2 linked regions of the Dinoroseobacter shibae DFL 12 = DSM 16493 genome follow. The protein of the gene in region 1 interacts with the protein of each later gene in a pairwise test. Links are inferred from orthologs where the notes say so. Each region holds a gene or a part of one and is shown in the gene's direction. Other genes may lie near its edges.

Region 1 (3,517 bases):
TCGGCTTGACGCACGCGGATGTAGGTCTGATACGCCTCTTCCATGGTCGATGAACTCGCCCCCAGCTGTCTGCCGACATCCACGATAAGTTGTTCGTTACCGGTCCGCGCGACTTCCGCCAGCGTGTCCTTGGCCAAGGCGTCCGCAAGATCGTCAATGATCGACATGGCTAGCGCGTCGTCTCCGTCAGCCTGCGGCGAACATATTTATCCACGGTGGTGATCATCTCTTCCATATGCGGATCTTCGAAGAAATGGCCCGCATCGGGGATCTCTTCGTGCGTGATCGTAATCCCCTTTTGCTCATGCAGCTTGTTGACCAGCGACACGGTATCCGCCGGGGCCGCAACCCGGTCCGCGGAGCCGTTGATGATCAGTCCCGAAGACGGGCAGGGCGCGAGGAAACTGAAATCATAGGTATTCGCCGGGGGCGCCACGGAGATGAAACCGGTGATCTCGGGCCGCCGCATCAGAAGTTGCATCCCGATCCAGGCTCCGAAGGAGAAGCCTGCGACCCAGCAATGCTTGGAATTGGGGTTCATCGATTGCAAGTAGTCCAGAGCACTGGCGGCATCCGACAGCTCGCCAACCCCTTGGTCGTACTCGCCCTGGCTGCGCCCGACGCCGCGGAAATTGAAGCGCAGCACCGTGAAACCCATGTTGTAGAACGCGTAATGCAGGTTATAGACCACGCGGTTGTTCATGGTCCCGCCGAACTGCGGATGGGGATGCAGGACGATCGCGATCGGGGCGTCTTTTTCCTTCTGCGGATGGTAACGGCCTTCGAGCCGTCCTTCGGGCCCCGGAAAAATCACTTCGGGCATGGATGCCTGTCCTCTCACCGCCGTTGCCGTTTGCGTCGTCTGTTTTCTTGACGAATTCAATCGGGCAATCTAGAACCATTCTAAACCGAGCGTTGTGGAACCCGGCCCTGTGCAATTAAGGAAAGCAGGGGCGCAGGTCAATGTGCGGCGGCCGTTGCAGGGGAGGGGATCGTGAAACTCAGTACCAAGGGCCGCTACGCGATGGTGGCGATGGCCGATCTGGCCGAAGCCCCGGCCGACAAGCTTGTGACGTTGTCGGAGATTGCCGAGCGGCAAAGTATCTCTCTGACGTATCTCGAACAGCTCTTCGTCAAGCTGCGTCGGGCAAAGCTGGTCGAGTCCGTGCGCGGGCCCGGCGGAGGGTATCGGCTGGCACGGGCGCCGGATGCCATCCGCGTATCGGATGTCCTGCAGGCCGTGGACGAAACGGTCAGTGCCATGCATACCGGGGCGGGGGCGTCCGGTGCCAAGTCCGGCTCACGGGCGCAGTCGATGACCAACCGGCTCTGGGAAGGGTTGAGCGCGCATGTCTATGTGTTTCTACATCAGACCCGCTTGTCTGACGTGGTGACCAACCAGCTGACGCCATGCCCGGCGGTACCGACGCTGTTCACCGTTGTCGACGATGTGGTCGACGATGCAGACGCAGTTGCGAACTGAGGATCCCGAACGTGAAGTCACGCGTCTATCTCGATCACAATGCGACCGCCCCGCTGCGCACCGAGGCGCGCACGGCGATATGCGCGGCCATGGACCTTGTGGGAAACCCATCTTCGGTGCACGGCGAGGGGCGCGCGGCAAAGGCATTGATCGAACGGGCGCGGGCGGAGATCCTGGAGGCATTGGGTGCGCAGGATTGCGACCTGGTGTTCACGTCCGGCGCGACGGAGGCCGCAGCCCTCGCCTGCGCCGGGCAGGACCTCGACTGCGCCCCGATCGAGCATGATGCGGTGGCGTTTTGGGCGAACCCCGGTCTCGGGGTTGATGCGGATGGTACGGTCAAGGTCGAAACCGCGGGAAGAACGGCGCTGCAGATGGCAAATTCCGAGACCGGGATCGTGCAAGACCTGCCCCAGGGGCTCGCGGTTAGCGATCTGACGCAGGCGTTCGGCAAGCTTCCGGTCGCGTTTTCTTGGACGGGAGCACGCATCGGCTTCGTTTCCGCCCACAAGCTGGGCGGCCCCAAGGGAATCGGCGCTGTCGTGATGCGGCGCGGGGTCGATCTTTTGGCACAAATCCGCGGTGGCGGGCAGGAAATGGGCTGGCGTTCTGGCACCGAAAACCTGATCGGTATCGCTGGATTTGCGGCTGCAGCCAAGTCCGCGCAGGCAGATCTGGACAAAGGTGTCTGGGCGCGAGTTTCTGAAATTAGAAATATTCTAGAAACAGCCCTTCACTCTGCCAGCTCACAGACTATTTTTGTCGGGAAAGATGTGCAACGTCTGCCGAACACGATCTGTGCTGTGACACCCGGCTGGCGAGGCGAGACGCAAGTGATGCAGATGGATCTCGCCGGCTTCGCGGTGAGCGCAGGCTCCGCCTGTTCCAGCGGGAAGGTGAGGCCCAGCCGCGTGCTGCAGGCCATGGGCTTCAGCCCCGAGGACGCAGCCTGTGCTCTCCGGGTCTCCATCGGCCCGGAAACGAAAGAAGAGGACGCCCTGCGCTTCGCTGAAGCTTGGGGGAAAGCAAAGAACCGACATGCGGCCCGGGCCGCCTGATCGGGACGAGACAAACCGCCCCGCAAAGTGAGTATGGGGGCCAGAGAGGATGACCAGATGAACGCTCTGACAGAAGTTGAAGTGCGCGAGGGTGTGGACCGCGAAACGGTCGAGGCGGTTCAATCGGTCGGAGAGCGCTACAAGCACGGCTGGGCAACCGACATCGAGATGGAATACGCCCCGAAGGGCATCGACGAGGACATCGTACGCCTGATCTCGGAAAAGAACGAAGAGCCCGAATGGATGACAGAGTGGCGGCTTGAGGCCTTCGCGCGGTGGAAGAAGCTCAAAGAGCCGAAATGGGCCATGGTCGATTACCCTGAAATCGACTTCCAGGACCAGTATTACTATGCCCGCCCAAAGAGCATGGAGGTGAAGCCGAAGTCTCTGGACGAAGTCGATCCCAAGCTCTTGGAAACCTATAAGAAACTCGGTATTCCATTGAAAGAGCAAGCACTCCTCGCCGGTGTCGAGGCGCCCGAGGAAGACCGCCGCGTCGCGGTGGATGCGGTGTTTGACTCCGTATCCGTCGGCACGACCTTTCAGGCCGAGCTGAAAAAGGCCGGCGTGATCTTCTGCTCGATCTCCGAGGCCATCAAGGAACATCCCGAGCTGGTCAAGAAGTACCTCGGCTCCGTCGTTCCGGTTTCGGACAATTACTATGCCACACTGAACTCGGCCGTGTTCTCGGACGGCTCTTTTGTCTATGTGCCGCCGGGCGTGAAATGCCCGATGGAGCTGAGCACCTATTTCCGCATCAATGCCGAGAACACCGGCCAGTTCGAGCGGACGCTGATCATCGCGGACAAGGGATCGTATGTGTCCTATCTCGAGGGATGCACCGCGCCTCAGCGCGACATCGCGCAGCTGCACGCTGCGGTCGTCGAGATCGTTCTGCTGGAAGATGCCGAGGTGAAGTATTCTACGGTGCAAAACTGGTATCCCGGCGACGAGAACGGCAAGGGCGGCATCTATA
Region 2 (3,632 bases), 770 kb from region 1 along the record:
AAAGAGCTTCAGGTACTGCCAGAGCGACACCCGGTCCTGCCGCGCCACGGGTTTCGGGGCGGGCGGCCTCATGCGACGACACGTCGGCGCAGCACGCTGGGCGAAGGGGCCCGCGCCTCGAACCGGTCCTTGAGCCGCAGCGGCCCCGCCGTGATCTGGAAATAGTCGTAATCCCCGGGCCGGTCGAACGCATGCAGATACTGGAAATGCAGCCGATAGAAGCGCCAGCGCAGCTTTGCCCAGGTTTCCGGCGCGAGCGTCTCGCTGAAACGCGCCGAGATGATGCGCGGCCCGGTCTGGTCTGCGCGTGCCACGCCGCTCACGGCCACCGGATCGCACAGCGCGAAGGCGCAGCCATCGCCGGGCGCAGTCACATCCAGCCAGAAAACCCGGGACTGGTGGCCCAGTACCGCCAGATCGCCGCGCAATTCCGTCGCCTGCGGCAGGGCCGACACCATGGGCGTGACGTGACCGAGGCTGAGAAACCCGACCGTCACGCCGCTCTCCAGGCGCCCGGCACGCAGCAGTTCTGCCAACACCGTCACCCCGAGATACGCGCCCGAGGAATGGCCCACCAGCAGCACTTCGTCTACCTCTCCGCGCGCCGCCTCGGCCACACGGTCCGCGAACCCCGACAACCGGGCGCGCAACTCCGGCGGATACGCCCCGCCCAGCCCCGCCGCATAGGCATAGTCCCGCATCAGGTAATGGGCATAGAGCCAGCGATCCGCCCGGTACCCGGCCTCCAGCACGAGGGCGAAGACCCCGACCGCCAGCAAAAGATCCAGCCATGGCACCGGGACCAGCTGCAGACACAGCACCCCCGCCCCCAGCGCCAGCAGCAGCTGCGCCAGCAAGGCCACCACCGGATAGAGCGCGGCCAGCACCGGCCCCTTGCGCAACCGCGTCAACCGCCAGAGGGCCCCGCTGGCAAGATAGATCCACGCGGTTCGCACCAGCGCCGCGTAGGACCGCAGCACATTGCCCGTCATGGACGCCTGCACCAGATCGGACCAGACCAGCACCTCGATCTGCGTCACGACCTCTCGCGCACCGTCGCGCAAGTCCACCTGCCAGGCGGTCCCCCCGGGCAGGCCCGCGACCTTCAGGCCATAGCCCGACAGCTCGGCCTGCTTGCGGCCCTCGCGGCGATACATCTCGCGGTATCGCCGGGGCGGAAACGGGTCATACCCGGGCAGGTAGAACACCTTGCGGCGCCGGACCTCTGGCGCCTGTTCCGTGGATGTCATGGCTCGCATCGCTCGCGTTTTGCGCGACCCTAGCCCGCGCTCCGGGGCTTGGATAGATCACCAGAGCCGAAAGCGGCGTAAGGGCTGCGGAATTTACGTGCAGCGCGGGCGACAGGCCGGTATTCAAGGGCCATGTCCGATCAGACCCATCTCGATGCCCGGGGGTTGCTGTGCCCCCTACCCGTCCTGAAAGCGCGCAAGGCGCTGAAATCCCTGCCCAAGGGCGCGGAGTTGCACCTGCTGGCCGATGACCCGGCCGCGATCGTCGATGTGCCCCATTACTGCGCCGAGAGCGGTCATGAACTGCTGCGCCAGACCGACCGGGACGACGGCCAACTCTACGTGATCCGCAAAACCTGAGCCGATGAAAAAGGGGCCCCGAGGGACGCCTTTTCCGATCGATATGGATACCAGTTCAGCGCGCGAGCGACCACCACCCGCGCCGCTTGGGCTTGGTGTCGTCGTCCTGCGCGGGCGCAGCCTCGTTGGCGGCCTCTGCAAGCTCGGGCTCCACGGCTTGGGGGTCTTCGGCCTCCGCTTCCGATGCCTCTTCGGAGACCGGTTGGCCGGTCTCCTCATCGGTCGTGTCGGATGCCTCGTCTCCGTGTTCGACAGGGGCCGTTTCGGCCGTCTCCGGCGTGGGATCGACCTCCGGGGCGGGCGCCTCAGACTCTGCGGGTTCAACCGGCGCTTCGGCCTCCGCTACAGGCTCGGCTTCCGCCGCAGGCGCGTCGGCCTTGGCCTCCGCAACCGGCTCGGGGGTCGGGGCGGGTTCAGGCGCAGAGACGTCTTCAGAGACAGCATCCCCATCGGGAGCAGCTTCACCCTCTTCTGCGTCGGACTTCCGGCGACGACGCCGACGACGCTTGGGTTTCGGGGCCTCTTCTGCCTCTGCCTCAACCGCCGGTTGGGAGGACTCCGCTTCTTCGGAAATGTCAGCTTGATCCGAGGAGTCCGCGTCTGCGGCGGATTGTGCCTCGTCGCTGCCATCTCCGTTGGACTCGCCGTTCTCGGTCCCACCGCCCCGGCGGGAGCGGCGGCGACGGCGGCGGCGCTTGCGCGGGGCCTGCTCTTCGCTGGTCTCCTCGGTGGCGGCAGTCTCTGCCTCGGTCTCGGTGTCGGCCTCTTCCTCGTCGGGCTCCTCCACGATCTCGGCCTCGTCCACGCCCGAGGTGTCGATCGACACAACCGGCGCGTCAAGCTCGACCACCTTGCGGGTCGCGGTCTTGAACTTGTCGATGGTGAAGTCCGCCCCCGAAAGTTCGTTCGAGGCCTCCAGCCGCACGGACAAACCGTAGCGCCCCTCGATCAGCGCGATATGCTCGCGCTTTTCGTTGAAGAGGTAGTTGATGACATTGACCGGCGCCTTGACGAGAACCTCGCGCACGCGGCGGCGCATGCCCTCTTCTTCCAGCGCGCGAACGATCGACAGCGCCAAGGAATTATCCGACCGGATCAGCCCGGTGCCATGACAATGGTTGCAAGGCTGGGTGGTGATTTCCAGCATCCCCGGACGCAGGCGCTGGCGCGACATCTCCAGAAGGCCAAAGCCCGAGATGCGGCCCACCTGGATGCGCGCGCGGTCGGTCTTCAGCTTGTCCTTCAGACGCTTCTCGACAGCGGTATTGTTGCGCCGCTCTTCCATGTCGATGAAGTCGATCACGATCAGACCGGCGAGGTCGCGCAGGCGGACCTGGCGGGCCACTTCCTCGGCGGCCTCCAGGTTTGTCTTGAGCGCGGTCTCCTCGATCGAGCCTTCCTTGGTGGCCCGGCCCGAGTTCACGTCGATCGCCACCAGCGCCTCGGTCACGCCGATCACGAGGTAGCCCCCGGATTTCAGCTGCACCGTGGGGTTGAACATGCCCGCGAGGTAGCTTTCCACCTGATACCGCGCAAAGAGCGGCAGGTTCTCATTGTAGAGCTTCACGTTCTTGGCGTGGGACGGCATGAGCATCTTCATGAAGTCCTTGGCCACCCGGTAGCCTTCTTCCCCCTCGACCAGCACCTCGTCGATATCGCGGCTGTAAAGATCGCGGATCGAGCGCTTGATGAGGTTGCCTTCCTCATAGATCGGGGCGGGCGCGATGGATTTCAGGGTCAAGTCGCGGATCTGCTCCCATAGCCGCTTGAGGTAGTCGTAGTCCCGCTTGATTTCGGTCTTGGTCCGCTTGGCCCCCGCCGTGCGCACGATCAGGCCCGCGCCGCGCGGCACCTCGATCTCGGAGGCGATCTCCTTGAGTTTCTTGCGGTCCACTGCATTGGTGATCTTGCGGCTGATGCCGCCGCCGCGGGCGGTGTTGGGCATCAACACGCAGTAGCGGCCCGCGAGGCTGAGATAGGTGGTCAGGGCCGCGCCCTTGTTGCCACGCTCTTCCTTGACGA

What was found.
Region 2: the proteins of DSHI_RS08310 (region 1) and DSHI_RS11900 interact in binary tests that used the Escherichia coli proteins (3 or more experiments, as listed by UniProt). The link is inferred for Dinoroseobacter shibae DFL 12 = DSM 16493 from one-to-one orthologs.

The regions. Positions count from the first base shown.
Region 1 is NC_009952.1:1,695,161-1,698,677, reverse strand. The notes cover bases 637-3,517. They hold DSHI_RS08310 (cysteine desulfurase family protein), read left to right. Parts: upstream 637-1,494; coding sequence 1,495-2,541; downstream 2,542-3,517. Other genes in these bases: sufB (Fe-S cluster assembly protein SufB), read left to right, coding at 2,599-3,517; iscR (Fe-S cluster assembly transcriptional regulator IscR), read left to right, coding at 995-1,483; DSHI_RS08320 (alpha/beta hydrolase), read right to left, coding at 637-823. Also shown: DSHI_RS08325 (hypothetical protein), read right to left, coding at 1-167; more of DSHI_RS08320, read right to left, coding at 170-636. UniProt on the Escherichia coli protein: Master enzyme that delivers sulfur to a number of partners involved in Fe-S cluster assembly, tRNA modification or cofactor biosynthesis. Catalyzes the removal of elemental sulfur from cysteine to produce alanine.
Region 2 is NC_009952.1:2,467,148-2,470,779, forward strand. Bases 1-2,996 are described here. They hold DSHI_RS11900 (sulfurtransferase TusA family protein), read left to right. Parts: upstream 1-1,382; coding sequence 1,383-1,610; downstream 1,611-2,996. Other genes in these bases: DSHI_RS11890 (cytochrome P450), read right to left, coding at 1-72; DSHI_RS11895 (hypothetical protein), read right to left, coding at 69-1,259; DSHI_RS11905 (Rne/Rng family ribonuclease), read right to left, coding at 1,666-2,996. Also shown: more of DSHI_RS11905, read right to left, coding at 2,997-3,632. UniProt on the Escherichia coli protein: Sulfur carrier protein involved in sulfur trafficking in the cell. Part of a sulfur-relay system required for 2-thiolation during synthesis of 2-thiouridine of the modified wobble base 5-methylaminomethyl-2-thiouridine (mnm(5)s(2)U) in tRNA.